Regions from separate parts of the Corynebacterium glucuronolyticum DSM 44120 genome, predicted to be linked through region 2. Evidence: riboswitches for the same ligand, from Rfam matches in the RefSeq annotation. Region 2 holds a riboswitch; the other holds the start of a gene.
What was found. A riboswitch is a leader RNA that binds a small molecule or an ion and turns the genes downstream of it on or off. The one in region 2 is predicted to bind cobalamin.
Positions count from the first base shown of each region.

Region 1 (16,060 bases), 290 kb from region 2:
CTGCCACGGGCGATGAGTTGTGTGACCGACAAATCCTGATACGGCTCCAGGATGCACGTCACTGATTGCGAGTACAGGGCAAGAAAATCAAACCCCCGAGATGTTTCCATACCCCGCACCGTACCGGCACCACAAAACCAGCGCACCACGAAACGGGGGGTACACCACCCCCCGATATATGATGAATGCTCGTCTACGTTTGTTGGAAAGGTTCACATGCTCGAATCCAAGCTCGCCCGCCGTGCAAAACACACCGTCTACGTTTCGTTCGCCCCCGAGGACCGCGACGAAGCGGAGCACTTTATGTCCACTTTTGACAATTTGGGGGAGGTTTTTCTCACCCGGGGCCCAGAACTCACCGAAGAGAGCATCCGTGCACTCGGCGACGAGTCAGCGGCTTTATCCGCTCTACGGGAACAATGCTTGAAAGATTCTGCTGTCACTATCGTCCTGCTGGGCAAGAAGACGTGGAACAGTGCCTGGGTGGACTGGGAAATCGCCGCTACCCTAGCGGGCCCAGAGCCGAGTGGGCTCCTTTCCATCGAGCTTCCCTCTCTCAAAGGCGCGTGGGCACCGCTGCCCACGCGCCTCTCGGATAACGCCCCCTACGCCGTCAGCGAGAAGTACCCACCCACGCCGATTCACCTAGCCAAATGGATCAACGCCGCGGCAGAGAAGGACGCACCCGTACATAACGAGCGGCACCTGTTAGGATTCAGCTTCGCCCGCTGAGACGAAGATCTCGCCCAGGGCGGCCTCAGCCACGGCGACGGCCGCGCCGTCGACAAGCACATGAGCGATGCCGGCCACGGGGGGCTCTGGCATGTCGATGATGTGCCCGGGGAGGATGTTTTGCTCCGCGAGATAGCGGAGAAGTTCGGGATCGGAGTCGCCGATGCGGGCGATGCGGATCCCTGTTCCGGGTGCCACGCGCGACAGGGGGACCGTTGCCGTCTGCGCGATGGTGCCGTCGGCGGCGGGGATCGGGTCGCCGTGCGGATCGTGCGTGGGGTAGCCGAGGTGAGCATCGAGGCGTTCGAGGAACCTGTCGCTTACGGCGTGCTCCAAAACGTCTGCTTCCTCGTGAACCTCATCCCACGTGTAGCCGAGCGTCTCCACGAGGAAGGTCTCCAGGATGCGGTGGCGGCGCGCCATGGCGAGCGCGATCCGGCTGCCCTCCTCCGTAAGCGTGATGCCCTGGTAACGCTCGTGGTTGACGAGCCCGATTGAGGCCAGCCGTTTGATGGCCTCGGAGGCGGTGGAGGGTTTCTGCCCGACAACCTCCGCGACTTTCGTCAGTGTGGCCGGCGTGGAGGAACGTTCCTCATGGTCGTAGATCGCCTTGAGGTAGTCCTGACTTCTGTCGGGGAGGTCGAGCGGGTGCATAAACGTGTCCTTCCGATCGTGAGTGCAGGATTGTGATTGAAAGCGTACTCGACTTCTCCGATTCCGACGCACCCGGTTACGATGAAACGGGGCTTTTACAGGAAGGATGCCGATGCTTATCGACGATTCGGGGCCACCGTCCCCCTCCACCAACCGGCTCAGCGGGTCGTAAGCCTCGTGCCGTCCGTGACCGAGGCCATCGCGCTTACCGCACCAACGGCGCTGATTGGGGCGACCGACTGGTGTACGCAACCGCCCGATCTCACGGTCACCCGCGTGCGCGGGACGAAGAACCCAGACATCACCGCCATCGCCGGACTGCGGCCTGATCCCGTGGTGGTCAACAATGAGGAGAATCGGCGGGTTGATGTGGAGGAGCTGCGGCGACTCACCATCCCCGTGTGGGTCAAGGCGCTTGACAGCATGACGCGCCTGTTCACTCAGGCTTTCCGCGTCGCGGTACCAGCGTGGCTAGAGGAGGCGCGTAACGTCTGGCCCCACCCGGCTAGCGGCCCACGTATCCGCGTCGCATTGCCGATCTGGACGAAGCCGTGGCGTTGGGTGGGCGCCAACACGTTCGCCACCGACCTCATGCAACACTTCGGCTGGGACAACGTGGTCACCGACGAGCGCTACCCGCTCCTTACCCCCGCCGACATCGCGGAGCGCGCGCCCGACGTTGTTGCGCTTTCCGACGAGCCGTACGCCCTCACCGCGACAGATCACCAGCACTTCCCTGTCCCTGCGATTCACGTCGCCGGGCGGAACCTGTTTTGGTACGGTCCGGCGATGGCGACGGCGAGGGAGGAGCTGGCGGAAGCGATGGCCGGACAAGCTTAAGGTGCGAAAAGGGTGCACAACCTTCGGTGCACCCTCTCCCCGTGGGTTCGTCACGAACTGAGTTCTATGGCCACAGTCCGGCGGAGGTAAAAAACTATTTCGCTTCCTTGAGCCACTCATTACCGGGAAGGTCAAGCTGGGTAATGTCCAACTTCGGCTTGATTCCACTTTCAGGCTGGAGACCGTAGTGCTCCAGGGCGTAGCGAACGTACTCGAGACCATCGATGTTCAGGGGACCCGATGCCCACATGGCGTACGGCAAATTGACGTAGCGTTTCTCCTTCACCGCCTTCAGGTCTTTCGTGGCGGGGTTGGACTCCAGGGCGGCAATCTTCTCATCGAGCTCCACAGGCGGGTAGTCAACGAAGAAGATGATATCCGGGTCAGCGGAGGTGATGCGCTCCCAGCTCACGTCGACCCATGTGTCCTGAACATCCGAAAGTGCGTTCTCGACACCTGCACTATCGAAGATGGCCTGCGGCGCACCAAAGGCGCCGGAGGAGAATACGGTCGAATCATTGGGGGAATCGAAAAGGAAGGTAACCGGCGTTTTCTCCGCCTGCGGGGCCTCCTCAATCGCCGTGCGGCGCGCATTGATGTCGGCGATTTCCTTGTTGGCAGCATCCTCATCGCCGGCGATCTTCGCGATGTTTTCAATGTCGGTGTTCAACGCCGTCCACGGGTCCATGGTGCCGCGGGCTTGGCTGCCACCCTGCCTGCAGGTCTCGGAAAGGAGGTAGGTGGAAATGCCGTGGGTATCTAGGTCCGCCGGGGTAAGACCGTCAGACTCGCGGAAGCCGTAGCCCCAACCAGCAAAGGCTGTTTGGGGGTCGACGGACAGGATATTCTCCAAGTTCCAGTACTTCTCGGAGATTTGGTTCAAGTCGTGGACTTTGTCCCCGTAGCGGAGAGCAATGATGCTCTCATCCCGCTGCAGGCTGGAGACGCCAACGATATTGTCGTATGCGCCGGCAGCGAGGGCGACCGAGGTGATGTTTCCGTCATTGACTACCAGCCGTGTGGTCCTGGGGTAGGTCTTCTCCTCGCCACAGTTGGTAACCGATACCGAGTCACTCGTGCTCGCGCTGGACGATTCCGCCTCGCTAGTAGATGATGCTGAATCAGTTCCGGAGGAGGAGCAGCCGGTGAGCGCCAGTCCGCCAATGAGGAGGATGGATGCAATACTGGTGAGACGTTTAGACATATTTTCCTACTTTCTTGTGCTTACATCATTGATGATGAGGTGAATCCGGGAAGTTTTGGGATGTTCGATTTGCTCCGCTTCGACACCGAAGGTGTCGTTCATAAATTCGGGAGTGAAAACATCGATTGGGTGACCAGAGGCGGTCATCCGGTTACGGTTCAAAACGACGACGTGATCGAAGTATCGCATCACGAGGTCAAGATCGTGCATGGCCACAATGACAGTTCCGGAAAGCGAGCGGATGAGGTTAAGCATCTGCAGCGTCCAGGAAATGTCAAGGTGGTTGGTGGGTTCGTCGAGGAATAGCACGGCTGTTTGCTGTGCGAGTCCGCGGGCGAGCATCGCGCGCCGACGCTCACCACCGGAAAGCCGGTCACACGAGGTTTTCATGCGATCAGCTAGCCCAACGGCGCTAAGTGCCGCTCTGACGATGGGCTGTTCGTCCGCCGTGCTCACCGCCCAGGAGGGCCGATGCGGTATACGACCGAGCGCCACCATTTCTTCGAGAGTGAGGTCTGCCGGCGGGGTTTCCTCCTGGCTGACGAAGCTGACAAGCTGGGCTCGCTTCTTAGCCCGGATCGAGTGGAGAGGTATGCCGTCGAGGTAGACCGCTCCTTCCGCCGGTTTTTCTATTCCGGCTAGCGCCCGAAGGAGCGTGCTTTTTCCTGCACCGTTAATACCGATGAGTGCTACCTTCGCGCCTGGTGGGATAGACAGTTGAACTCCGCTAACCACAGTGACCCCGCCGACAGACGCCGCAACGTTTTCCACTTCTATGGCAGGAACCGTCTGGTTAGGTGTCAGCTCAACCGGAACTGCCACATCCCTGTCCTTTGTATTTTTGCTGTCTTTGCTGCGCATCACGGCCTCCGAACGCGTACCTGTTCCTGCCCATAAGGAAGAGGAATAGCGGTGCGCCGATGATCCCTGTGACCACTCCGAGGGGCATTTCCTGGGGTGAAGCAACAGTTCGCGCAATGACATCGACAACGAGTAAGAACAGCGCGCCTCCAACCGTCGCCACAGGGATTACCTTGCGGTGCAAAGCCCCAACGAGAATTCGGGATGCGTGGGGCACGATGAGACCCACGAAGCCGATTCCGCCACTGACTGCAACGAGGCTACCGACAAGGATCGCGTTGAGGATGAAGATTGAGTTCCTCACGAGCGTGACGTTGATTCCCAATGCCGCGGCTGTGTGTGGCCCTGCAGCCAACGCATCCAGCCAACTACTGAACCCCAGCACGAGGAGGAGGCTCAACACCACTACGACAACCGGCATGATGAGCTTTTGCCACGTTGCACCTGCAACGGATCCAAGAGTCCAGAACATGACTGAGTTAGCGGCACGCTGATTATCAGACAGGAACACGAGGAAGGACGACACCGAGCTGAAGGCGGCGGAGAGCACAACTCCACCAAGTACGAGACGTAGTGGTGTGAGCCCGCCCTGCGTCTGTGCAATGAAGTAGACGAGCAGGCTGGACCCCAGCGCGCCACAGAGCGCACCTACGGATAACGACCAAATACCAAAAGCACTGAACACACCCATGGTGATGACGGCGGTCGCGCCGACCGCAGCACCGGAGGAGATGCCAAGGATATACGGATCCGCAAGTGGGTTCCTCACAAGGGTTTGCATGAGCGCACCTGCTATTGCGAGTCCTGCACCCGTCACAATGGCGAGAAGCGCTCTGGGAAGGCGCAGCTCCCAGATAATCGTGTTTGCAGGACCTGACACCGGTGAGCCGCTGAGACGGCCCTGGAGAACATCAATGACCGTTTCAATTGGGATCTTTTCCGCACCAAAACCCAGCGAGATAACTGCGACTGCCACAGTTAGTACGATGAGCGAAACCGTCAGCAGGACGGTTGATACCCGCCTGCTGCGGTTCATCTTCCTCTGTTGCTGATTGTTTTGCGCGGATCCAACGCTAGTCATGCCTGCGCCGCGTGGACGCTAGCTGCGAACCGAAAAAACGCCTATGTAGAAGGCATACGTGAAGGGGTGCACGCGGGCACACGTGTGTTATGAGCATTGTTATTCCTCTCAACCTCGTACGCGGAGGTTACATAAAAGGTGGATCACATCCGCAGTTGATCGGTCTTCGGGCTCGGGTCATCCGCTGCAGAACCTTCCCAAGTTCCAGACGGTGCTTTTTCAAACATCTCTGGGTTGCTCAGTGGATAATCTGCGTTGTCACCATTACCGCTGCGCGCCAGCCGTGGAATCACACCACAGTTCCCACGCTCTCATACATTTTTGAGAGGTAAATCAACTACAGGGTTGATTGTAACCCAGGTAACTGTTTACAAGAAACCGTAGCCACCGGCCGTCGACAAGCAAAAGACAACAAACCGAACCTCAGTCAGCACCTCCACAAGGAAAGGGAACCCTAAGAAATGCAGGTTGTAGACAACCTATTGATTTCTCGTGGCTAATAGGCAATTATTCTTGTAGGGTGGTTGTCAGACACATTCACCCGTACAAACGGAAAGGTTCCTTATGACACACTCGGATGAGTCCGCAGCCGACAAGGTCATCGACCGCGGCAAATACCCCGCAACCCCCGGCGCACACACCACCCTTCGCGGTGGCCAGCCGGTCATGAGCGAACACAAGTCCATCTCCACCGGCGAGACCGGTGCCATCGTTTTGAACGACGTGCACCTCATTGAGAAGCTCGCCAGCTTCGACCGCGAGATCGTCCCGGACCGCATCCCCCACGCCAAGGGCCACGGCGCGTTCGGCGAACTGCACATTACCGAGGATGTCTCGCAGTACACCAAAGCCAAGCTCTTCCAGAAGGGCACCGTCACCCCGATGGTCGGCCGCTTCTCCACGGTTGCAGGCGAATCCGGCTCCGCCGACACGATGCGCGATGTCCGCGGCTTCGCCCTTCGCTTCTACACCGAAGACGGTAACTACGACATCGTGGGCAACAACACCCCGGTGTTCTTCATGCGCGACCCCATGAAGTTCCCCGATTTCATCCACTCCCAGAAACGCACACCGGCTTCCGGCCTCCAGAGCGCTGACATGCGCTGGGATTACTGGACCCGTGCTCCCGAATCCGCCCACCAGGTCACCTACCTCATGGGCGATCGTGGCACCCCGAAGAGCACCCGCCACCAAAACGGCTACGGCTCCCACACCTTCCAGTGGATTAACGAGAAGGGCGAGCCCGTATGGGTGAAGTATCACTTCATCTCCCGCCAGGGCGTGGAGAACCTCACCGACGAAGAGGCCACAGAAATGGCCGGCAAGAACCCCGACCTGCACCGCCAGGATCTCTTCGAGGCGATTGAGCGTGGCGACTACCCGATCTGGGACGTCGAGGTACAGATCATGCCGTTCGAGGATGCCAAGGCCTACCGCTTCAACCCCTTCGATGTGACCAAGGTCTGGTCCAAGAAGGATTACCCGCGCAAGAAGATCGGCTACTTCGTGCTCAACCGCAACCCGCGCAACTTCCACGCGCAGATTGAGCAGATCGCCCTCGACCCGGCGAACCTCGTCCCCGGTGTCGGCCTGTCCCCCGACAAGCTCCTACAGGGCCGTGTGTTCGCCTACGCCGACGAGCAGCGCTACCGCATCGGGCCGAACTACCGCCAGATCCCGGTGAACCAGCCCCTCAACCAGGTGGTCACCTACACGCACAACGGCCCGATGGCCTACGAGTTCTCCGACCCGTCGCAACCCCCGTACGCCCCCAACAAGTCGGATGTCATCGACGGGCTTCTCGACGATGGAGAGACCTCGTCCTCCATGAAGTCCTACGACTCCGCCGAGGGCCTCTACATCAACCCGGAGCCGAACGACCCAGACTTCGCCCGCTACGCATACAAGAAGCACGCCGAGGACGACGACTTCGTCCAGGCACGCGACCTGTACCTCAACGTCTACGACGAGGAGGCAAAGAAGCGCTTCGTGTCCAACATCGCCGGCGCGATGGATGGCATCTCCGCCGCGACGGAGAAGCGCGTCTACGAGTACTGGGCCAACGTAGACAAGGACCTCGCTGAGAACCTGAAGAAGGAATTCACCGAGGGAGTCAAGGCCGGAAAGTTTGCCAAGCCTGAGTAAAAACCCAAAATTTTCCCCGCCACCCAGTCGGTGGCGGGGATATCTTTTTCAGTGTGTGGGGATCGGCGCGTGATCACTGATTGTGCGAGCGCTTCTCGTACCCAAGGCGCGGGCGAAACTTATCCGGGTGTCGCAGGTTAACCACGGCATCGGCAATGAGCAGTCGGAAACGTTGCTGCATCTCGGGAAGCTGCGCCACGGAGAACCACCGCACATCCGTAGATTCCTCATCGCCCACGTAGGGCTCATCGTTGCCGGTGATCTCCATCCGGTAGCAAATATCGATATAGCTCGTCACATCCCCGTTGGGGTACGTGGTGGGGCCGGAGGTGCCCGTGCCAATGATAGCTACGGCCTCTGCGTCAACACCGGCTTCTTCTTTCACCTCGCGGGCCGCAGTCACGTGCGGATTCTCGCCGGGTTCAGCGATCCCCGTAACCGGTGTCCACGCACCATTATCGGCTCTTTTCACCAGGAGGACCTGGGGAACCTCCCAGATCGGTGCTCCTTCCGGCACAGGTTTAAGAACGATTGCAGTAACACCGGGTAAAAACAGCGGATCGTGGCCGATCTTCTCACGCAAAGTCATAATGAATTCGGGTGTAGGCATGCCTCCACATTACTTTCTCCTCCCGCTGGCGGACGTTCCCGCATCACGTCGCGGCATTCCCCACCTTTTCTCAGGCCGTAGAGGACGGTCAGCGCCTGCCCGAAAACGATCATTTATGTGAGCAAAGTAACAATAATATGGTGATTTATGGAATGATTGCACGAGCCATGTTAACCCCTCCCCGTGCCACATGATTAAGGTGCTATCATATGCCGAATCCTCATGAAGTAGTCACCCGCCGCGCCCTCGCGGTTTGGATGTCCGCCGTTATTGTCTACATCATCGCTATTACAGGGCGCACCAGTTTCGGCGTCGCCGGGGTTGAGGCCCTGAATAGGTTCCAGGTCGATGCCTCACACATCGCGGTATTCACCGCTGTACAAGTGGGCACCTATGCCCTTTCACAAATCCCAGCAGGCTTACTCATCGACCGCTACGGCCCGCGTAAGTTGCTCGTCTATGGCGCCCTGATTATGGCGTTCGGGCAGCTGCTCCTCGGCTTCACCACGGTCTACGGGGTTGCTATCTGCGCCCGCATCCTCATCGGTATGGGCGATGCCACGGCATTCCTTTCCGTGATGCGCATCCTCCCCTACTGGATTCCGCTGCACAAGTCGCCGATGTTCACGCAGCTCACCTCCTCACTCGGCCAGCTAGGACAGTTCCTGTCCGCGATTCCCTTCCTCACCCTCCTACACTGGGCGGGATGGACACCGGCGTTCGTCACCCTCGGCGCGGTCGGAATCCTCGTCGCCATGGGAGCTCGTGTCGCAGTCGCCGATAGCCCGGAGACCGACGCGGCAATGGAAGAAATCCGTCGTGCACGCCACGAAAAGGAAGAGCACGTTAAGGAGCTCCGCCGCCAACGTGCCGACGCTGCCAAGCGTGAGCGGGCAGGGCTTCCGCCCGTAAAGAAGGCCAACGTCGTCGCCCACCAGGTCGCAGAGCGAGCCGACGGCCAGCGCCGAGCGGTTCTCCGCGGCGCACGGAAGTTCTTCCTTCCCCTCGTCGCTCTTACGCGCCTACAGGAGGACGAGAAGCGAGGCCGCCACGGGCGAGACACCATCGAATCCGTGAAGAAGGTAGCGAAAAACCCCATCGTCTGGCTGGCTTTTCTCATTCACGCCACATGCATGACACCACTTATCACATTCACGCTCCTCTGGGGGCTCCCCATGATGACGCAGGGAATGGGCCTCTCCCCCGCAGTTGCAGGCCTCGTCCTCACCGTCAACTCCGTGGTGAGCTTCGCCATCGGCCCCTTCCACGGCTTCGTTTCCGCGCGCCTCGGGGGTCGGCGCGACATTGCAGCATTCATCTTCGCCATTGGCCTTGGCCTGACCTGGGTCATCTTCTTCTGGTCCGATAAGCCTCGCGGCCTCGTCGCCGTCGTCATCGCTTTGGTCTGCATGTCGATCCTCACACCCGCCTCCAACTACGGCTTCGACTTCGTGCGCGAAGAATTGCCCCACAATGTTGTAGCCACAGGCACCGGGTTTGCCAACATGGGTGGCTTTATCTTTGGCATGGTCGCCTCTCAGGGCATGGGTATTCTCCTAGACATCTCCGCGGATTCGACCACGTACACGTGGGCAGACTTCCAGTTCGGATGGCATGCGGTCACCGCAACGTGGTTTGCAGGACTCGTCTTTATTGCGATCTTGCGCACAGGGATCTTCCTCGCCTCGCGACGCAAGAACGCAGCGCCCCGCCGAGTACGCATTGTCGAGTCCTCTTCCGACAGCTAAGCCGCCTTCTCTTACATTCTTCTCAGATTCCGCCGCCTGTGAACCAATCAGGTGGCGGATTTTCCATTTTCTCCCCCCACTCAAGATTCATTCACTACCGTCAATTTGCACACCACCTTTCAAAGCAGTGACACTTCCCCATCCAACCAATACTGCTGGATATAGCTATGAGTTCCGACTTACCCAATCGGAAAAAGCTCTCAGATAACCACCCCCTCCCTCCACCCCCATTAGGTCGGACGTTTTTTACTTTCCTATAGAAAAATTGGAACTTTCGTTCCCTCCCCAGAACCCCCATCAACCTTGCAAATGTCCGAAAGTACCTTAAATTTTTTAAGGTTTTCATCAACTCCGTAACTTTTTCCCTTTTAACCCTTTATTAACTTAGCCCCAAAAAACCCTTGAACGAGGGCGTTTCCTGGTCTAGATTTAATTGCGTTGCCAGCCAGTGGCCAGGTCTTTTTTACAAGACCTCCATGTGGCGCGGCTTACCATTCTTTCCCTTTCCGAAACCACGACTCTGATCAGGAGATACAGATGAAGTTCACCAAGATTGCAGCTTCCTTCACTGCTGCAGCGGTGGTAGCTGGCCTGTCCACCACCGCAGGTGCCGCAACCATCAGCGACGACTACAACGAGACCCCGCTCATCAACCCCGAGCTCCCCATCGTTCACACTTTCCACGGTTCTGACCACATCAAGGCCAACATCCTGAACCCGCACCCGGTGTGCAACCCCTGGGAGGACTACCGCACCGTCCTGTACAAGGCTAAGGACAACTTCACCCCTGCAGGCACCATCTCTGCCACGAACCAGACCACCAACGATATCCCGCTCTCCCAGAGCCTGTCCATGAGCCAGTCGATCTCCCTCAACGTCAAGGGCGACCGCTCCATGAGCACCTCCATGAACATTGGCGGTGGCTACAGCAAGGATGGCGGCTCCGTCTCCAACGGCATCACGATGTCCCTGTCCCAGTCCCTCGGCGCTTCTGCTTCCTACAGCCTCAGCTGGAATCAGGGCCAGAGCATTGGACCGTACACGATTAAGCCCGGTGAGACCGGCGAGGCCACCTACGGCTTCCGCACGATCACCATGGATGGCACGCAGCAGTACTGCAAGCCGAACGGCACCTGGTCCACCCCGACCCTGTGGTCCGCACTTGCTCCTATCAAGAAGGAAGTCAAGGTTAAGACCTACTCCACCCTAGCTGGTGCACATGACGCTGTCGCCAACAACAAGGTCGACCACGTCATCAACGAGAACCTCAAGAACGAGACCGAGCCCACCGTCGAGGAGAACACCTCCGTCGACGCTGGCGACGTTGTCGGCGATGACTCCGCCGTTGAAGAGGACAAGGTAGTAAAGCCCGTCGAGACCGAGGAGATCGTCTCCGGCGCCGAGGCCGAGAACAAGATCGCAGAGGAAGACGCAAAGGCTTCTGAGGCCAAGGATCCGTCCGAGGCCGTCAACAGCGACTACGAGCTCACCCCCCGCCTCACGACCGCTAAGGCAACCGGCTTCTCCGGTGCCGTCGCTCTTCGCCTGAAGAACACCGGCACCAAGCGCTACGAGCCCGACTTCCCCTACACCACCTACCGCATCGAGGTTAAGACCACCGCTAAGCCCGGTGACTACCTCTACGGTGTCGACCGCTTCATGACGGCTGGCTGGTTCAACGGTGCATACACCCGCGACCTCGGCTTCGACCGCGACAAGTCCGTCCGTACCTTCGAGGTCACCCTGTCCAACCCGATTGAGCCGGGCGAAGAGGTCCTCGTTTCCAACATTCACTTCGGTGACGGCCTCATCCGCGGCCACCGCATGACCAACACCATCACGGTCACGCAGACCGGCGGCCACAAGGGCGACGCTAACGTGAACGCTAAGGAGTTCAACTCCGCCGACATCACCACTGATGACTTCGGCAACAAGGCTAAGGGTGTCTTCTAAATAGATTTCCCCTCATCTCTGGAGAGACAGAACGTAGTTCTGTCTCTCCTTTTTTTCTACCCCCGATACCGCACAACAAGAAAAAAGCGACATCGGACATCCTCGTTGCGGGGGTACTTTGGTGCAAATCGGAAGATTTTGGCCGATCTTTACCAAATCGTTACATTTAAAGGTTTTCTCCAGCTAACTTTAAGTACAATACTGAATATATAGCAGGCTCTACCCGTCATACATCGCTCCTGCCAGCGGTCTTAACCATTCCCTACCCTTCCCCTCTTTCACTCGTTTAATCACTATTTCTTTACGCGGAGACAATATCCCATATCACGGGATTTTTTTATTACGAGAAAGTTAACGGACCGGCGTGCCAAGTGGAACCATCGCCGTCACCCCCGGCCAACCGAGCGGTTTTTCCTTACACTCGATTGCAGTGTCGCGCGCATCGCGAGACATCACCAAGTTTATCGGTCGCGAAAACACGCGCCGATTCTCTTCCAGATTTATTGTGATCGGTACTTATCACCTACTGACGGCGGCGAACACCTCCTGCCGGGGATAGTGCCCTAAGAAAGGATAGACAGAAGATGACGGACAAGAGGAATATCCAGGATCTCCTGAACGCCACTGCGTTTGACGCCAAGGGCGAGAAGCTCGGCAAGATCAACAACCTTTTCGTTGATGACAAGACCGGTCAGCCCACGTTCATCGAGGTAAACCATGGTCTCTTCGGCATGGGTTCCAGCCTGGTTCCGCTCCGTGGCCACCGCCTCAATGGCGACGAGCTGAAGCTCGCCTTTGACAAGGATCTTATCAAGGACGCACCGGAAATCGACTTCGAAAACCAGCTCACGGCTGCCGATCAGGACAAGATTTACGAGCACTACCGCCTCGCGGATGTTCAGGATGTAGAGAGCTACGTCACCGACCGTCCGGCCGCTGAGGAGCACGTAACCGAGGACACCAACCGCCACGCAGCCGCGGGCGCAGGCTTCGCCGGCGCTGCTGGTGCCAAGGACGAGACAGAGGCTAAGGATGTCATCGACACCGACAAGCGCGAGGTTCGCGAGCCTGTCGCTGGTCGCACCGACGACATCATCCTCGAGAAGGAGCACCTCAATGTCGGCACCGAGCGCGTCGCCACCGGCGAGGCTCGCCTCCGCAAGTACCAGGTTGAGGAAACGGAGACCGTCGAGGTTCCGGTCACCCGCGAAGAGGTTCGCATTGAGCGCACCCCCATCTCCCCCGAGGAAGCCAAGAACTTCGTCGGCTCCGATGCCACCGAGGCAACCGTCACCCTCCACGAGGACAAGATCAACGTGACCAAGGAGTCTGTCCCGGTCGAGCGCGTTTCCCTCGGCACCGAGCAGGTCCAGGAGACCCGCACCGTGTCCGAGACCGTTAAGCACGACGAGATCGACACCAAGGGTATCGACGGCTACGTCGACCCGGAGGCCGACCGCAAGTAACGTCCCCCTCTTTTTATAACCCGGTGGCTGCACGCTGTGCAGCCACCTTTTTCTTGCCCTGCGTTCCCCAGCGATGAGGTCTACACTCATTGTTATGTTACGGGGGTTTCTACGTTTCGGTCCACGCACCCGCAGAAGGAAAATTCGCGCGATGGCCAAGGAGGCTGGTCTCATCGCGTTTGTCATCGTGCTCTCACTAGGGGTGCTGTCATTTTCGAAGACAGAACCGGAACAGGCTCTGCCAACACCCATTGTGACATCGACGTCTGAACAGCCCGCTCCGCCTCCGCCACCACCACCCACTCTTTCTGGAACTGGTCGCCTGTTTCTTGATGGACCGGCACCGATTTCCACAGCAGTGTATTCGCCTACTCCCGCAGTCGATCCGCTCGAACCGAGCGCCACGGGTCTCAATGACGTGCAGTGGGTTGACGGGCTCGGTGTGCCGCCCGCCGACGCGGCTGCAGGCACGGTATTTCTCATCGGCCATTCATGGTCTCAGTCAGGTTACGTGCTCAACGGCTTGTCGGAATTCGTCACCGCGCGGACGGATTTTTCTGCACCGTCACCACGCCTACCATCGCAGAGTGTTCAGGGATCCACTCTTTCGCTTGTCGACGCTGCCGGGGTCACGGTGCGCTGGACGGTCGATACGGTTTTTCTCATCAGTAAGTCTGCGATGACCGGTGACACCGATATTTTCCGTTCCCACGCACCCGGTCGTGTGGTGCTCATAACGTGCGCTATCACCGCGGACAAGGATCTAGACTACAACGTCGTGTTGATCGGTCACCGGCAGGAATCAGCGGTCGGTACAATGCGTGATAGGTAAAAAAACCACCGTCGTGGAAAGGATCATTCGTGGGCAAGCCCGATGTGCTTCAACAGCTTCTGCGTGCCACTGTTGTCGATAGCCAAGGCAAGAAGGTGGGCAAGGTTCGCGAGGTCTACGTTGACGATGATTCCAAGGAACCCAGCTTTGTCGAGGCGTTTCGAGGCTTTCTGCGGATGAAGTCCGCATTCATCCCTCTGCTTGGCTACCGCCTCGAGGGGAAGACTCTGACGGTGAACTACCCACTGGATGTCATTGCTTCCGCCCCCGTAGAGGCGATTGGAAAGTCGTTGTCAACGGAATACCAGAACACCCTCTACACCCACTACAAGGTCATTGCTGCCGAAGAGGCAGCTCCTACGACGCCCGCCGCAGATGATGAAGTGCAGGCGGTGGAGAAGACGGGATCGCACAAGGTGGAGCTAGACACCGTCGATAATGAAGTCAACTGACCCGATCGGGTCAGACAAAAATCCCCGTGTCGCCCGAACCATCTCCGTATCGTCGTATGCCGTCTGGACAATGCCGCCCTCGCTCACGCTGCGGATGTCCGCCCCCGGCACCGCGGCGATAATCGGCGAGTGAGTGGCCACAATGAACTGGCTGCCACGACGAGCTGCGAGGGCGATGTGCCCCATGACCGCCATCTGACTGACGACAGATAACCCTGCCTCCGGCTCGTCGAAAAGAAATAAACCGCGGTCCTTAAGCGCATCATCAAGGACATCAAGCACGGTCTCCCCGTGGGAACGACGGTGCGCACCTGCGTAGGAAACGCTCCTGTCCAGCTTCGTGACCTGGTTGTAGTGCGTTTCCGCACGCAGGAAATACCCGGCACGCGGGTTTTCTGGCCTGCTTACCCGCAGCAGCTGGTGAAGGGGTGAGTGCGTCGGCTCACCGGTAGCGGTGAAACTCCTCGCTCCCAGGAACCCGCCGTCGGGATTGAAGCGCATAGCTACGGCGAGGGCCTCCAAGAGTGTCGACTTGCCCGCACCATTGTCCCCCACGAACACTGTGACTGGGTGAGAAAACTCAAGGGGACTCTCTTTTAGCGCCTGGAATACCGGCAGGTGCTCTACGTAACCGAGGTCCACAGCCGGCCCCGGTGCCGTTTCAATTTGGACCTTCCGTATGTACACCTACCTGTTATTCAGGATGGTGTCCGTGAGCACCTGTCGCACAGCGTCCTTCAGCGGTCCAGCATCGAACTGCGGCGTCGACGGGGCGGGTTCGGTGTGCTGAGAGTCGTGGCGTCGAGGGCGAGGAGCGGGGGCAGGGGAGGTTGGCTCAACGGTGAGGGTGAGTGTTTGCCCCTCGAGCCGAACGCGCGTGTCGGCGGCGACCCCGGACGAGCGGGCGGCGTCGACAAGCGAAGAAAGATCGGCAAACGTTGCGTCATCGAGGTTAATGGAAAATGTCAGTGCCATGGCCCCGAGTATACCCTCCCCCAAAAGGGGGCATTGGAAAGTGAGATGAAGGTAACACTAATAAATCAACATCTTCCAGATCACTCCAGCGGACAGACGCTTAAACCTACTACATGTAGTGCCTACCTCTTTTACTTTTTCCATATTTGGGGTGTCATCAAACATAGGTTGGAGTTACGTGGATGTAATTACTGGCTTAGGATTCGATGTATGACCTTCACACACGACCGCGTTTCCATCGATGCCATTTCCACAATCAATGAGTACCTCGACCGCTCCGACTGGCGCGTCAACGCCAATGCCAACCAGGACTTCTCCCTCGGCGGCATGATGCTCAACACCTCGGGCAAAGTCGTGGCCAACTACTGGCTGACCCAGGTGTTCTCCCCCGCAGCAAACACGGCCCACCGCGAAGGTGCCATCCACATTCATGATCTCGATATGCTCTCCGGCTACTGTGCCGGCTGGTCCCTGCGCCAGCTCCTCGAACAGGGCTTTGGTGGCGTA
Region 1 is NZ_CP047452.1:2,004,667-2,020,726, forward strand. Features, by position in the region: gene CGLUCO_RS08875 (HNH endonuclease signature motif containing protein) at 1-110, opposite strand, end outside; gene CGLUCO_RS08880 (TIR domain-containing protein) at 217-732, shown strand; gene CGLUCO_RS08885 (metal-dependent transcriptional regulator) at 709-1,386, opposite strand; gene CGLUCO_RS08890 (helical backbone metal receptor) at 1,468-2,226, shown strand; gene CGLUCO_RS08895 (ABC transporter substrate-binding protein) at 2,321-3,430, opposite strand; gene CGLUCO_RS08900 (ABC transporter ATP-binding protein) at 3,437-4,252, opposite strand; gene CGLUCO_RS08905 (FecCD family ABC transporter permease) at 4,236-5,267, opposite strand; cobalamin riboswitch at 5,513-5,725, opposite strand; gene CGLUCO_RS08910 (catalase) at 5,937-7,517, shown strand; gene CGLUCO_RS08915 (NUDIX hydrolase) at 7,591-8,127, opposite strand; gene CGLUCO_RS08920 (MFS transporter) at 8,337-9,875, shown strand; gene CGLUCO_RS08925 (hypothetical protein) at 10,413-11,828, shown strand; gene CGLUCO_RS08930 (PRC and DUF2382 domain-containing protein) at 12,413-13,294, shown strand; gene CGLUCO_RS08935 (sortase family protein) at 13,389-14,126, shown strand; gene CGLUCO_RS08940 (PRC-barrel domain-containing protein) at 14,156-14,578, shown strand; gene CGLUCO_RS08945 (AAA family ATPase) at 14,549-15,265, opposite strand; gene CGLUCO_RS08950 (Cgl2226 family protein) at 15,266-15,553, opposite strand; gene CGLUCO_RS08955 (ribonucleoside triphosphate reductase) at 15,764-16,060, shown strand, end outside.
Region 1: linked by a shared signal. The riboswitch ahead of CGLUCO_RS08905 (FecCD family ABC transporter permease) and the one ahead of CGLUCO_RS10390 (energy-coupling factor ABC transporter permease) in region 2 are both predicted to bind cobalamin.

Region 2 (16,060 bases):
ATAGGCCAGAATTGGAAGGTGGGTAACCACCGAAGGTGACTGGTACTAATAACCATACTTTTAAAAAACACTATAACCTGCTACAAACACTAAACGCGAACAACGAATCACACGTGGTCCACTATGCAATATCAGACACACCACACCGTCGGCTGACGCCGACGACGAAAAGATAAATGAAAAACAACACGCCCAAAATAAGACTTGTCGGTGGCGATAGTGGTTGGGAAACGCCCGGTCCCATTCCGAACCCGGAAGCTAAGCCAACCAACGCCGATGGTACTGCACCCGGGAGGATGTGGGAGAGTAGGACACCGCCGACCACAAACAACAAAGGGAGGAGCAGAGAAACAATCTCTGCTCCTCCCTTTTTTCGCATACCCACACTCCAATTTCATTAGGCACACTTGTCCTGCGGTGTTCTTCTAAGAGTGGTTTACTTCGTTTACATTCACCGTGTTTCGCTCGGACCAGATTTTTCAAAATTAACGGAACCAAAGCGGTCTCATACCGCGTCTAAGTGGTGAAGGCATCTTCTCATCGGCAAAGGAGGCCCCATGGTCCGAACCCCCACCAAAGTGATGAACACCGTACTACTTCTGCTCTTACCACTGCTCACCATCACCGGCTGCGCCAAATTTTTGGGCGTGGAGGAGGGCCTTGCATCAGGAGACGAGCCCTACCTTTTTGACCGTTGGGATCCAGACTTCCACCTAGCTGAACCATGCCACGACATCAGCGATACCAGGTTAAGGGAACTTGGTCTTCGCAGGATTGAAAACGAAGGTACCGTCGTTGAGAAGGACGGACTGAGCTTCTGTACCTTCGCTACGGAGGACAGTAATGAATGGATTGATGTCTCCGGCGTTGCTGTGAAACTGGCTCAATTTCGAAGAAACGGCATTCTCGTGGACTACCAACTTAATGAGTCCAAGGCTCCGTCGTTGGCATTTCGCCAGGACGAATATGACGATGGGTGCAGGGTTGCTGCAGAAACCCCACGGGGATCGGTTCAGGTAGGTTTCAATTCCTTTGCTTTGGAAGATGAGCAACTAATTGAAAAGTGCCAGAAGGCCGAAGAATATTTTGACTTGCTAATCGGGGAAAAACTCTATGATTATCGTACAAATTGACAAAAACCAGCTCCAGGGTGCTGCGCGGTTGGTGAAAGATATTTCAGCTTCGCTTGAAACTGGCCTCGCGGGCGGATGGAATACAACCCAGCTAAACGGCTTCACCCGCGTCTCCGGCCTGGATCAGCTGGGGAGGGAGCACGCGGGTGTGCTGGACTCGGGGCCGGGGTCCGCGCGTGCCGTCGTTCAGGGATTGGGGGAGGTCATCGGCGGGCTTGCCCGAGGCCTGGAAGCGACTGTGCAAGGATTCGAGGCGCAGGAGGATGTGTTCACCCGGTCGCTGGATCGGCTGCACGGGGGTTGCGGGGAAGGGACGGGTTCAGGCTCTGTGTCGGCTGAAAAACTGGGTGTTATAGCCCTTCCGGAACACATGACACCGGTGCCCGTCGCCGTGGGCGCTAAAGTCGTCATTCCACCACGGAGTGTCATCGCGCTTCTGCGCGACTACTTCACCACCCACACGTCCGCCATCGGGGAAGCAACCACGGCGTGGAAGGGATTGCACGCGTCGATGGTCGATGCGACCGATCGCTTGCGCATCATCGCCAACGACATTGCCAGTGCCAACCGCGGCGAGGTGATCGACGCCATCGTCGATAAGCTGCGGGCAACAAGCGAGGCGACCGAGTCCTTCGGCTTGAACGCGGAGGCGATGGCCAGGTGGTCCGGGCGGATGGGCCTGACACACAAGCTTGGCAGTGCAGCCGCCGGTGCAATCAACGGATCGGTGATGACAAACCCCATCCCCGGTGCCCGTGAGCTACAAGAGCGGCTGGCGCTTCTGGCCTACGCCAAGGTCGCCATGCCCCCACTGTTGTCGCTGGCTGAGCCTCGCGTTGGTTCGCTTCTCGACGCCGTTGTCCCACCGTCTTCTGGCGGGGCACTGGAGGCAGAACTGGCGGATCTAGCCACCCAATCGAAGCGGGACTTTGACGGGCAGCTGGAAAAAATCCGCATCGGCGACCCGGACCCAGCTCTCGTACACGCAGCACAACAATTAAATGGTGCCACCCACGGCGACACCAGCGGTGGGCAGACCACAGTCGCTGGCAGTGCCGCGCCCACCGTCACCCAGGCCGTAGCACCAGCGCCTGGAAACAGCGCGTTATCGTCTGGTGTAGGGCCTGTACCAGGTGCGGGTCTTGCCTCTTCTATTGGTGCACCGGGGATCGGCGGAGTTCCGCACGCCTCAGCCATAGGTACTACCCAGAGGGGAGGTGGCGCCGTCCCCGTTGCCGGTCGGGCAGGTCAGGGTGCAGGAGCAGGCTGCGGAGGTACCAAGAAGACCGCCACCAATCCGAGGCGCGCCGTCACGCGCCCGGCAGCTGTAGCCGGGCGAGGCTCATCCATAGCTGGGCCATCCCGGCTCACAACCGAGCGTCCGAAGAAAGGCGGGCGTGTAGCAAACGGCTTTGGTGCAGGTGTTTCCAGTGGCGGTGTAGGTGCTGCGGGAACAGGTACCGGTAAGCTCCCGAACCTGTCAGAGGTCGGAGGAAAAGGTGGTGGTTCGGCTGGCGTGCCACGCGGAAGCCTGGGAACAGGCAGCGCCAGTAGTGGTGCCGGTGGCCGTTCTGCAGGTGGCTTCGGCCGCGGCATGATGCCCGTGGGCATGGGAGCACACAAGGATCGGAAGAAGTCCCGGGCAGTGAAAACCGTCCTCTCCGAGTTGGAGCAAGACGCCAATACCAAAGCAATCCTCGGAGAGACGCCACCCATGGTCCCCGGCACCATCGGCGCATGGGCGAGGAACTAATCACCTACACAACAAAAAATCACGCTCCTACCCGGTAAGGGAGGAGCGTGACGCATGTTCGCGCGCTTACAGCACGGGCAAGAACACGAACCGGCGGATGCCCTCGACGTCGCCGGGTGTGGCCCGCACACCGAACACCTCTTGGATGCGTTGCGGTGTCAATACGTCGCTCGGCGCCCCAAAACAAACGGATTTACCCTGGTCAAGTGTGAGAACATTGTCACAGTATCGGGCGGCGAGGTTGAGATCGTGGAGAACGAGGACCGTCGTCTAGCCGGCGTTTTTGATCAGCTCCAGAAGATCGAGTTGAATCTTCAGATCGAGGTGGTTCGTCGGCTCGTCGAGGAGCAAAAAATCCGTGTCCTGGGCAAGCGCCCGGGTAATCGCCACCCGCTGCCGCTCACCGCCTGATAACTCCGTGGTCAGGCATGCTTTCTTATGGGTGAGATTGGTGGCCTGCAGCGCCTCCTCCACCCGCCGCGCATCCTCGGCGCTTTCGATAGCCGCGTACCCGCGCCGAAACGGGAGCCTGCCCAGCGCAACGGAGTTGCTCACGGGGAGGGGAAGCCCCGCCTCGTCTGCTTGTGCGACGACCGCGACGGTCATAGCGATGTCGTGCCGCGTCATGGAATGAGGCGGCGTGCCCTTGTATTTGATGGTGCCGCCTTCGATGGGTAGCGCGCCGATGAGTGCCCCTATGAGCGTCGATTTCCCGGAACCGTTGGGGCCGGTACACGGTAGTGATGGCGAATTGCCACCGTGCGAGCTCCACGAGGTCCACGGATACTCCTAGCTGCTAGTTTTCGGCGGTGCGCGTCGGGTTGGCGTGCTGCCGTTACGGTTTGGGTAGGGGCCGCCGGTGGGGCGGCCCCTCTCACCCTAATAGTCGGATTTTTGTGAGCAAAAGTGCCGCGTGGGGGTGGACAGCGGGATAGTCGGGGGTTCTACAAACGAATGAACCCCCGGTCACAGCCTTTCCGTCGGCTGGGATCGGGGGTGATGTGTCTGCGGGGCAGTGCGCCCGTTGTGGCGAGTTATGCCGGGCAGCTCACCTTCACGTCGAAGGGGATAGCGGTGGACTCATCGTCGTCGTAGTGACCCTCACCGGTGATCGTCCAAGTGGAGCCGTCCTTGGTTACCGTGGCGGCGTTTTCCTGCGCGTCGGTGAGTTCAAACTCCTTGTCGTTTGCGCGCTCCACCGACAGGCCGGTCAGGCGTGGCGTGCCCTCGGGATCGGTGATCTCAACCTCGAGCTCATCGCGCTCGGCTTTATCGGACTTGTCGCCCGCGTCGATGTTCAGCTCCTGCTGGCCATCGTCGGTGTCGAGGGTGCAGTGGACGGGCGTGAACGTGCCCGAAACCTGCTTGCCGTCGATGGTGATGGACGGGGCTTCGTCGCTGGATGCGGCCGCTGCCGAGGACTCGGATGCGTCGTCCTTGTCGTCATCCTTGTCGTTGTCGCGCGCCGTGGTGTTGGCATCCTTGTCCGTGGTGACCGTGGTGGCCGGGGCGGTCTCGGTCACAGTCTCCGTCTCGGATCCGTCGCCACACGCGGTCAGTCCGAGTGCCAGGGTGGCAGTGGCGAGAACGGCGGCCATCTTCTTCGTCACGTTCATAATGTCAACCTTCCAATTTGCGAAAATGCGTTCAACACCAATCTATAGAAGATACCTAGCAAGTGCAAAGTATTGTCCGCGAAAAAACCTTTGGGTGGGTGTTTGTTTCTGGGGTGCCGTTTCTGGGGTGCCGTTTCTGGGGTGCCGTTTCTGGGGTGCCGTTCCTGGGGGTGCCGTTCCTGGGGTGAACGCGGGAGGGAGTGTGTCTGTCCTGTGGCTGATTCCGGTCGTGGCTGCGGGGGAACTATTGGAATTGTCTGTGAGGGGGAGTATCCTAACCACCGAAGTGTTCATTTCACGGTAGTGAACGGGAATCCCGGTGCGACCCGGGAGCGATCCTCGTCACTGTGTGGCTTCAACGTGGGCTTCGGCCCGCGCCTGAGACTTTGGAAACGGTGTGCACGTCCTGCGTGGGGCATCGTTGGTCACTGCGGTCGCTTGCGACGCGTGGGAAGGCTGAAAGGTTATCGGGTCCGCGCGACTGCGCGCGGGGAGGGGCTAAGCCAGGAGACCGGCTACCAGCGGAGGGCGCTTCGGTAAGAAACAATTCAGTTTGTGACTGGCGAGGTACCGGTTACCGGAATTCATAAAGGACACCAATCCTATGCATATTGCAGAGGGCTTTTTGCCTGTTGAGCACTGCGTTGGGTGGGCCGTAGCGGCGACGCCGTTTGTGGTCTACGGCGCATCCAAAGTGCAAAAACAAATTAAGGAAAAGCCGGAAACGGCAATGCTGCTCGGCGCAGCGGGCGCATTCAGCTTCGTGCTGAGCGCCATTAAAATGCCGTCGGTGACGGGATCCTCATCCCACCCGACGGGTACGCCTCTGGGGGCGATCCTCTTCAAACCGCCGGTCATGGCGGTGCTTGGTGCCATCGTGTTGCTCTTCCAAGCGCTGCTTCTCGCCCACGGCGGAATCACAACATTGGGCGCAAACATCTTCTCCATGGCGATCGTCGGCCCGTGGGTGGCCTACGGCGTATTCGTGGGGCTGCGTAAGTGGAACCAGACCGCGGCGGTGTTCCTCGGCGTGTTCCTTGCCAACGTGGGCACGTACGCCACGACGGCGCTGCAGCTCGCACTCGCACACCACGAGGGTGGCCTCCTGCAATCCGCAGGTACCTTCCTCGCACTGTTTGCCCCGACCCAGGTGCCGCTGGCCCTGGTGGAAGCGATCATCACCGTCATCATCATTAAGACGCTGGAGAAGGTCGCCATCCCGGAGCTGACATCCCTGGGCTTCCTGCGCCCTGCTCATACGTCCGCTCAGCGCGCACAGGAGGTCACGGCGTGAAAACCAGGAATCTAATTCTTTCCATTATCGCCATCGTCTTCCTCGTCGTTCTGCCGTTCTTCGTGGCGGGCAACGATGCTGACTTTGGTGGTGCCGACGACAAGGGCGGCGACCTCATTGAGCAGGAGAATCCCGGCTACGAGCCGTGGTTTGAGTGGCAGCCGGAGCTTCCCGGCGAAGTCGAGTCCGGACTGTTCGCCCTGCAGGCTGCGCTCGGCGCTGGCTTCGTGGGCTACGTGCTGGGCTTTTACAAGGCACGTCGCAAGAACGTGACGGAGTCGGGTGCAGTTTCCACCTCCAACAACGTCACCGGATCGGGAGACGCGCCGCTGACGAGAGTCGAGTAGCCCGATGTTTGAGCTCGAAGCGGCGGCTGCGAGCTCGCCTATCTCCCGTGTACCAACGGCGGAGAAAATGCTCCTGTTCGTCGGGCTCACGGTCTGCGCCGTCGCGGTTAATCCCACCGTGGTGGCCGTGCCGTTGATCATCAGCTTCTTCTGGGCTAGGCCCCCACTGAAGCTCTATCTCCCGATCCTCGGTTTCAACGCAGTCTTCGTGGGTGTGGGAATGTTGGCGCTGGTGTGGAACCTCACCAGCCACGGCATTGTCTACGTCCCCGGCGGAGCATCTCACGCCGCGTCCGTGTGGTGGCGCTGTGTGGTGGCAGCCTCTGGAACTCTGCTGTTCGCCTGCACAACGCCACTGTCGGACATCATCTCCTGGGCGCGACGCGTCCACGTCCCCGTCAGCCTCACCTACGTGGTGCAGATCATTTACCGGATGGTCGGCGCCCTGTGGCAAACATCGGTGAGTATGCGGGATGCGGCCGCGCAGCGCCTGGCAGAACGCACGTTCTCCACGCGTATTCACTCCACGGGGCTCATCGGGGCCTCCCTTTTCGTCGTCGCCTTTATGCGTGCGCGCTCGATGCAGGAGGCTCTGGAGCTGCGGGCGGATCCGCTGGATATTAAAACTTTTCATTCCTACGCGCCGGCACGGCCCCTGCGGTTGGTCCTCATCGGGCTGGTGCTGGTTGCGGTTAGTGTGCTAGGCGTTACGGTATGAGCCTTCAAGGTACCAACATTCTTGTCGACGCCGTCCTGGACGGTCTCGACGTCTCCGTTACGGTGGGCTCCCGGCTGGGCATTGTGGGGGCAAACGGATCCGGGAAAACCACCCTCTTCCGTGTTCTCGCCGGTGCCCTCAAACCTTCCTCCGGCAGCGTGCTTGTTGACGGCACAGCGCTCGACTACTCCCGCAAGGGTCGCACGGCCCACCGCGAGAAGGTACAGCTTGTTTTGCAGGAACCGGACGCGCACCTGATTTCCACGTCGGTGGAATCGGATGTCTGCTTCGGTCCCATGAATCTGGGCCTGCCTCAGGATGAGGTGCAGGCGCGGGCGCAATCGGCAATGGAGCAGCTCGGAATCGCGGATCTCGCTCACCGCGTCCCGCACCAGCTCTCTTTTGGACAGAAGAAGCTCGTTGCGCTCGCCGGGGCGCTTGCTATGCAGCCGCGCTATATTCTCCTCGACGAGCCGACGGCAGGCCTCGACTACTACGCGGCAGATCTGCTCACGCAGGCACTGAGTCGCATTGAAAACGTGGGGATTATCTTCACCACCCACGAGATCGATTTCGCCTACGAGTTTGCCGATGAGATTCGCATCCTTCATAAAGGCACCCTGCATCCGTGGGGCCTGGAGCTGCTTCCTGCAGCCCACCTGCGGTTGCCGTGGGCGCCGGTGGTGAGCGATGCACTTGGGCGAGCTGTGCGTCGTCCCGAAGACGTATAAAAAATAGACATCGGCCGCAGGTGTCAGTGTGAGTACTGACACCTGCGGCCTTGTGCTGCTTATGCTCTGCCGATATCTTTCTCGCTCGGTCTTTCTTTGCGGGCTCGTGGAGGCGTTAGTGCATGAGCGCGCGTTCGCGCTTGCCGACGATCACCATGAGAATGACGGCGACCACGACAACGCCGAGGAGGAACAGGTAGGTGACGTTCCACCCGAAGTTGTGGATGAGCAGTCCCACGCCGGAGGATGCCAAGGTGGTACCCAACAGGTAGCCGAACAGGCCGGTGAACCCGGCAGCAGTGCCCGCAACGTTGGCGGGCGACAGGTCGATGGCCTGCAGACCGATGAGCATGACCGGGCCGTAGATGAACCCGCCGATGATGGCGATGAGGAGATAGAACAGCCACAGCGGGGCGGTCGGCGGGAGCTGCCAGTAGGCAAACAGGGCGATTCCGACGACGACGAGGGCGAGGATGCCTGCGCCGGAGCGCCAGCCGTGGAACACCGTGTCTGAGAGCCACCCGATGAGCAGCGTGCCGAGGATGCCGGCAAGCTCCTATACAGCGAAGCCGATGATGCCGTCGGAAATATTGGCGGTATCGGTGCGCTCGCTGAGGTAGATCGGGATCCAGTTGAGCACGCCGTAGCGCACCGTGTAGATGAACACATTGGCCAGCGCGAGCATGACAATGATCGGGTTGGTCAGCACGTGGTGGGTGACCACCTGCAGCCACGTGCCCTCGGCGGTGTCGACGCTCTCGACCTTGGCGGGATCGTCGTGGTATTCCTCGATCGGGGGCAGGCCGATTGCCTCCGGGCGGTCGCGGATTAGGAGGAAGGCGATGACGGCGATGGTGAGGGCGACGATGGCCGGCACGTAGAAGGCCGGGCGCCAGTCGGCCTCGTCTGTGGCGAACGTCGTGAGTGCCCACGCGGAGAGGAACCCGAGTCCGCCACCGCCGACGTTGTGGGCGCAGTTCCAGATGGATGTCTTCCAGCCGCGTTCACTGGTGGAGAACCAGTGCACAAGCACGCGGCCAGACGGAGGCCAGCCCATGCCTTGGAACCACCCGTTGATGAACATGAGGGTGGCGAACAGGGTAATGGATCCCGGTGATCCCGGGGACGGAGGCAATGAACAGGTTCATCACCGCAGACAGGGCGAGCCCCAGTGGCATGAAGTAGCGCGCGTTGGAACGGTCCGAGAGCATGTCCATGAAGAATTTGCTCAACCCGTAGGCGAACAGTACGGCGTTGGCAACGATGCCGATGCCGACGGCATTCATGAGGCCGTGTTCCTTCAGGATGGCGGAAACGAGCGAGACGTTGTTCCTGATGAGGTAGAACGCCGCGTATCCAAGGAAGATTCCCATGAAGACGTTGAAACGCCATGTCTTGTATGTTTTGTCGAGGCGCTCCTCGGGGATGCGGGGTGCAGCCGGGGGCGCGGAGAGGAATGACATAGGGCCCCTATCACCGAAAATACACTTACCTACCGGAAAGTAGGTTACTTATCCGTAGTGTATTTTCAGGCGACGGCAATAAAAAGTAATGGGGGTGGTCGTTCCGATTGTTGATTGCATTAAAAACCGGAAAACGCCAGTACATTACGAGGAAATGTCATTGAGGTTAAATTTAGATTAATCCCCCGCTAGAGCCCTAAAACCGTTCGGTGGGCGAAAGACATGGCGAGCAGCCCGCCCCCAATGTGCGCACCCGCGAACCAAAAAAGAGCGCGCCACTGATGTTTTTGGATGAGGAGTCCTGTCTCCTTGGCAAGCGTCGACCACGTAGACAGCGCCCCAGCGAGCCCGGTGGCCACAAGCGCAGGGTGGAAGGAAAGGAGCGTCGACAAGCCGAGAACATAGCAGGCGACAAGGTTGGCGACGAGCACACCGCTGCGGCTGCCGAGCCACCGCGTGCAACCGTAACGCAGGAGACCACCGATGGCTCCCCCGACGAATACTCCGAGCGCGGTCAGCATGTGCGCCTCCGAATAGCGTCCCCCGCAAACCAAGCGGCAACACAGATAACAGCGGAAGCAAAGAGGTACAGCGCCGAGCGGTCGGTGAAGCTGACGAGCATGTACGTGGAAAACGAGGTGAACCCACCGAGGAACCCCGTCGACCACCACGCGGGCGAGGGCTTGGCGCCGATGAGGAGGCACCCCACGGCGTTAATCGCCACGAGGGTGAGCGCATCACCTGCGGGCAGCGCGGTGAGCGCGTAGCGGGCGAGCGCACCGAACCCAGCAGCGAGCGCAATTGTCAGTTTTTCCACACGTGACAACCTACCACGGGGCAGCGGCGAGCCCCCCCAGGTAGGCAGCGAGGTTGCCGAGCGCCAGGTTCGCGCCTAAATAGAACGCAAACAGAAGGTAGCGCCCGGATTTGAGTTCGCGGCCGAGCTCCGCAGCAAGCGCCGGCCACGTGGATAACGCCGCAGCAACACCGGCCGTCACGATGAGGTTGAGGGCACCGTGCGTGGTGCCCGCCCCGACGAGGAAACACGCCAGCGAATTCGCCATCGCGATGCCCCAGAGGTTCCCGAGCGCGCTGGTCAGCACGTAGCGGATGATGCCCCCGGCGAACCCGCCGGCGGCGACGATGAGGAAACTCCAGCACACCACGGCTACGCCTCCGCTTTCTCGTGGGCGCGGCGCAGATGGTCATGGACGACGTCGCCTAAAAACCACGCGCCGAGGCAAAAAATTACCTCGCTTACCAGGTAGGCGGCGCTTTCTGCTTGGTAGGTCATGACGAGGTAGGTGGAATAGGAGGAAAACCCGCCGAGGAACCCAATCGTCCAAAACGGCCCCGGCTTCATCGCACCGATGGCGAAACATCCGCAGATGTTGATCAGCGTGACGGTGACGAAGCTGGGGCCGAGGAGGAGGACGGTGCCTTGCCGCGCGATGGAGCCGAGGGCTGCGCCGCATCCGACGATTAGCGCATTTTTCAGGCTCATGGCGGGAAGGAAATCACGTCCATTCTGGTATGTGGCGGGCGTTGAACTCTTCCACGGAGGCGGGATCCTTCCGCAGCAGCGGGTCGAAGTTCAAATAGTCCTTGGTTTCTCTTGCTACAAGTCCTGATAGTAGCAAAAGGCCAATGAGGTTCGGAATCGCCATGAGGCCGTTTGCGATATCGGCGAGAACCCAGGCCACCTGGATCTCGGAGATCGCGCCGACGAATACGACGCAGGTGAAGATCATGCGGTAGGGAAGTGAGCCGTGCATGCCGACGAGGGCGATGAGGCAGCGCTCGCCGTAGTAGGCCCACGCCACGATGGTGGAGAAGGCGAAGAACATGGTGGACACGGAGACGATGGTTCCGCCCCAGTGGCCCGGTAGTCCACGTGAGAAGGCCTCCGCCGTCATGGACCCTGCCTCGCTGGCTCCCATCGTCCACGCGCCGGTGGTGATGATGGTGAGGCCGGTGAAGGTGACCACGACGAGCGTGTCGATGAAGGTCTGCGTCATGGAGACAAGTCCCTGGCGTACGGGGTGGTTCGTCTGCGCGGCGGCGGCGGCGATGGCGGCGGAGCCCATGCCGGACTCGTTGGAGAAGATGCCGCGGGCGACACCCATCTGCAGGGCGACCATGATCGTGGAGCCAACAAACCCGCCGGTGGCGGCGGTGCCGGTGAACGCGTCGTGGAAGATGAGCGCCAGCGCGCCGGGGATGCCGGAGGCGTTGGCGATAAGCACGACGGTGCCGCCGGCGATGTAGATGATGATCATGAGCGGGACGAAGGCGCTGGTCACCCTGCCAATCGTTTCGATGCCGCCGAGGAGCACCATGCCGATGAGGAAGAACAGGATGACACCCGTGGACACGGGTTCGAGGCCGAAGGCATCGTGCATCGCCACGGCGACGGCATTAGCCTGCGTGAGGTTGCCGATGCCGAAAGAGGCGATCACGGCGAAGATGCCGAAGGCGAGAGAAAGTACCACGCCCTTCCTTCCGCCGATGCCTTTGCGCAGGTACTTCATGGGGCCACCGAGGATGTGCCCGGTGGAGTCTTCCTCGCGGAAGCGGACGCCGAGGTAGGCCTCTGTGTATTTACTTGCCATGCCGACAAGTCCGGTGACCCACATCCACATGAGTGCGCCGGGGCCACCGATAGACAGGGCGGTGGCGACACCGACGATGTTGCCTACTCCGACGGTTGCGGCGAGGGCGGTGGTGAGTGCCTGGTAGTTGGTGATGTCGCCTTCGCCGGTCGGATCGCCGGGGTCAATGAGCCCGTGCCTAAAGGCGACGATCATCTTTCTGAATTGCAGGCCGCGTAGCCGAATTGTCAGCCACAGGCCGGTTCCCAAGAGCAGTGGGATGAGGAGTAAAGGGCCCCACACCACTGAATCCACGGAGTTTAAGGTGTCCATGATGGATTCCATCTGAGCCCTCCTTTATTGTGCAGTCATTATGTAGTTAATCTTTTCTTGGGGGAGAAAAGATTGGGAATATTTTCCAGTGGCGTGCCCGTTTTGCCAATTAGTTGAACACATTTTTCCCTCATGCGGGGGTAATCGCTGGTGTGACGGGAGCCCGGATGTGCGAACGGGGGGAGTGCTACAGCCAGCTGCCGTCGCCACGCTGCCGACAGCGCCACGGGGAAGCCAACTATTGGAGGGTAAGGCCGGGAAGGCAGGGTGCACGTTCCGGCCGGGGTGGAGCGGGGCGGTATTGCTGCAAAAAGTAAAGAAACAGGCCAAGATGGAAGGTGAGACCAAAACGACGGTATGCCAGACGGCACGCCCCGAGACGGCGGCACCGGAAAGCGGCCGGAAAGTGAAGGAGAAACGATCACATGGCGCACGAAAGAGCAGGCCAGCCCGCACGTGAGGAAGACCTCATCGATGTTGAGGCCGTGACCAAGGCCTACTACAGCAACAAGCCGGACCCCGAAAACCCCGACCAGCAGGTCAGCTTCGGTACCTCCGGGCACCGCGGTTCCAGCCTGGATACCGCCTTCAACGAGGATCACATTCTCGCCACCACGCAGGCGATCGTGGAATACCGCGCGAAGGAGCACATCGAGGGCCCCGTTTTCATCGGCCGCGACACCCACGCCCTGAGTGAACCGGCGATGCTCACCGCGATGGAGGTTCTGCTGGCCAACGATGTGGAGGTGCTTGTCGACGACAAGGGTGCCTACACCCCGACCCCTGCGGTCAGCCACGCGATCCTGCAGTACAACAAGGAGCTTCCCGGCGGTGTGACCGGCACCGACGCGAAGCGCTCCGACGGCATCGTCATCACCCCCTCGCACAACCCGCCCCGCGACGGTGGTTTCAAATACAACCCGCCGACGGGTGGCCCGGCAGGCACGGATGCGACGGACTGGATCGCCGACCGCGCCAACGAACTGCTCCGCAGTGGCCTCGCAGATGTCAAACGCGTCTCGGTGGAATCGGTCACCGATCAGCGCGCGCAGGCCTTCGACTTCCTCGGCTACTACGTGGAGGATCTGCCCCATGTGGTGGACCTGAAGGCCATCGCGGATTCGCAGATTTCCATCGGCGCAGACCCCATGGGCGGTGCCTCCGTTGACTACTGGGGTGCGATCGGCGAGCGCTACGGCCTCAACCTCACGGTGGTGAACCCCGAGGTTGATCCCACCTGGCGCTTCATGACGCTCGACACCGACGGCAAGATCCGTATGGACTGCTCGAGCCCCAATGCCATGGCCTCCCTCATCCACAACCGTGACAAGTACGACATCGCCACGGGCAACGACGCGGACAGTGACCGCCACGGCATCGTCACCCCCGACGCGGGACTGATGAACCCCAATCACTACCTCGCCGTCGCCATCGAGTACCTGTTCAGCCACCGCCCCGGCTGGTCCGAGTCGACCGCCGTGGGCAAGACGCTCGTCTCTTCTTCGATGATCGACCGCGTCGTCGCCTCGCTGGGGCGCACGCTCGTCGAGGTCCCCGTCGGATTCAAGTGGTTCGTCCCCGGGCTTATCGACGGTTCCATCGGTTTCGGTGGCGAGGAATCCGCCGGTGCATCCTTCCTCCGCACGGATGGCACCGTGTGGTCGACGGATAAGGATGGCATCATCCTCGACCTCCTCGCCTCCGAGATTCTCGCGGTTACGGGCGAAACCCCGTCCAAGCGGTACGCGGCCTTTGCCGAGAAGTTCGGCGCGCCGGTCTACGCCCGCACAGATGCCGAAGCCAACCGTGAGCAGAAGGCAATCCTGAAGAAGCTGAGCCCCGACCAAGTGACGGCAACAACGCTGGCTGGCGAGGAGATCGTCGAAAAGCTGACAGAAGCCAAGGGCAACGGTGCAGCCATCGGTGGTCTCAAGGTCGTAACCGAGAACGCCTGGTTCGCCGCCCGCCCGTCCGGCACTGAGGACAAGTACAAGATTTACGCCGAAAGCTTCAAAGGTGAAGAGCACCTGAAGAAGGTGCAGTCCGAGGCTCAGGAGCTTATCTCACGAGTTCTTGGCAATAAGTAACTAGCATCCTGTGAATTCACCCCGGATTCTCCCGGGGTGAATTGCATTTGATAGCCCCTGTTATATATTAGTTGACGTGACCACGTCCAAAATTCTCGCCGTCATCTCCGCAGTGTGCCGATTTGGGCTCGCTGCGGTGTGGCTTATCAGTGGCTACCTCAAGTTCATTGATCCCGTGGAAACCAAGAAATCAGTCGAGGCCTACGAGCTATTCCCCGTAGATGTTGCCCAGATGATAGGCACGGTTTTGCCTCTGGCGGAACTTGCCCTCGGGGTCCTCTTGCTGCTGGGGGTATTTCTCAGGCCTGTGGCAGCCGTTTCCGCACTCATGTTTGTGGGATTTGCTATCGGCATCGCCTCGGCGTGGGCACGGGGCTTAACCATTGACTGTGGTTGCTTTGGCGTGGGTGGGGAAAATCCCGATGCAGGCGCAGGAACGTACATGTTAGGCATAGGAAAAGACATCCTCTTCCTTATCATGGCGGCGTGGACCGTGAAACGTCCGTTTGCGCGATGGGCCGTCTATGCTTGACCGTAACCAGGCACCTTGTGCTGACTACAGCATCTGTAATGCAATAATAGACCGCAAAAGTTAGTAAAACATTCGATGAAGGAGACTATCGTGAGCACTACGAGGGTAAAGAACCCAAACGAGAGGGGCAACGGCTTTATTTGGGCCCTGGTCATCCTTGGCTTGGTTATCGCAGTCGTTATCGGGTACATACTCTTCACGGGAAGGACAGCTCAGACGGAAAAGGTCCTCGATGGAGTAGACGTACAAGACGTTGCCTTTGACGTTCAGTACCAAGACAACGCCATCAAGCTGGTGGGCAAAGACGCCACCGAGGACACTCCCCAGATTGACCTGTATGAGGACTATTCCTGTAGCTACTGCGCCAAGCTCGCTGCACGCTCCGATGGGGACATGAAGAAGGCTGTGGAGGACGGCAAGCTCGTGGTGAATATCCGCTCGCTTAACTTCCTCGACCGTGGCCAGGATGGGCACTCCACGCTCGCCGGCGCTTCTGCCGATGCGCTCGCTCAGGCCGGTGATGCCAAGGCGTACTGGACTCTGCGGACAACCCTGCTGGAAAAGCAGGAGGAGATTTACGGTAAGTGGCAGGCCGATAACATGGCCGATGTCTCTGAGGCTCTCGGGGCCCCCGCTGACGCGGTGAAGGCTATCCGCGACCGCTCCAACATTGAGCATTACAAGCAGGTGGCTACCGAGAACGCTGAGAAGCTCAAGGCGGCCGATCCTAAGGGGCAGGTTTCCACGCCGCGCGTGCTGAAGGACGGCGTCGACGTCGAGCTGGATGAAAACTGGGTGGACGAGGTTTCTGCCAAATAGGTAAACGTCCGAACCGGATCTGACAAAGGGGGCGCCATTGTGCGCCTCCTTTTTTGGTAACTACCTGGCGATTTGTCCTATCCCCCCGCGCGCCTGTATATTAATTCTCGTTGCGAAAATCGCAGCTTAGGGGCTATGGCGCAGCTGGTAGCGCACCACACTGGCAGTGTGGGGGTCACGGGTTCGAATCCCGTTAGCTCCACTTTTGAAACAATCCCTGATCGCAATGACCAGGGATTTTGCTTTATCTACCTCGCTCCTTTCGGGTTTCTCGGTGTATCCGGTCACAGCTTCAGCGAAGAGGTAACGCCCCAAGTTCACTGGCTACTGAGTTGGCGACGCTCTTAATACCCAATCTGTAGACTTGTCTGCATGACAAGAGCACTCATTGTAGACAAGAAAATCGACGAAAACACCGGAGAAATTGATAAGAATGCGCCGGTCACGGTAGAAATCCGCTCCGTGGGGGAGGAGTTTTTAGGCGAGGGCGACACGGTCCTCGCCGTCAGCCACTCGGCCCTCAACTACAAGGACGCGATGGCGCTCGAGGGCGATCGTGGCGTGGCCCGCATCTTCCCGCTCGTTCCGGGGATCGACGCGATCGGCACGGTCGAGTCCACCACCGCAGAGGGGTTCGCAGAAG
Region 2 is NZ_CP047452.1:2,293,464-2,309,523, reverse strand. Features, by position in the region: rRNA gene CGLUCO_RS10420 (23S ribosomal RNA) at 1-71, shown strand, start outside; rRNA gene rrf (5S ribosomal RNA) at 207-323, shown strand; gene CGLUCO_RS10410 (DUF3558 domain-containing protein) at 558-1,133, shown strand; gene CGLUCO_RS10405 (hypothetical protein) at 1,114-2,886, shown strand; partial or broken gene CGLUCO_RS10400 (ABC transporter ATP-binding protein) at 3,157-3,606, opposite strand; gene CGLUCO_RS10395 (lipoprotein LpqH) at 3,921-4,502, opposite strand; cobalamin riboswitch at 4,771-5,036, shown strand; gene CGLUCO_RS10390 (energy-coupling factor ABC transporter permease) at 5,107-5,796, shown strand; gene CGLUCO_RS10385 (energy-coupling factor ABC transporter substrate-binding protein) at 5,793-6,143, shown strand; gene CGLUCO_RS10380 (energy-coupling factor transporter transmembrane component T family protein) at 6,148-6,861, shown strand; gene CGLUCO_RS10375 (energy-coupling factor ABC transporter ATP-binding protein) at 6,858-7,592, shown strand; partial or broken gene CGLUCO_RS10370 (MFS transporter) at 7,708-9,055, opposite strand; gene CGLUCO_RS10365 (fluoride efflux transporter FluC) at 9,244-9,576, opposite strand; gene CGLUCO_RS10360 (CrcB family protein) at 9,570-9,872, opposite strand; gene CGLUCO_RS10355 (FluC/FEX family fluoride channel) at 9,883-10,221, opposite strand; gene CGLUCO_RS10350 (CrcB family protein) at 10,224-10,559, opposite strand; gene CGLUCO_RS10345 (alanine/glycine:cation symporter family protein) at 10,573-11,991, opposite strand; gene pgm (phosphoglucomutase (alpha-D-glucose-1,6-bisphosphate-dependent)) at 12,405-14,066, shown strand; gene CGLUCO_RS10335 (MauE/DoxX family redox-associated membrane protein) at 14,143-14,598, shown strand; gene CGLUCO_RS10330 (DsbA family protein) at 14,689-15,417, shown strand; tRNA gene CGLUCO_RS10325 (tRNA-Ala) at 15,547-15,619, shown strand; gene CGLUCO_RS10320 (MDR family oxidoreductase) at 15,790-16,060, shown strand, end outside.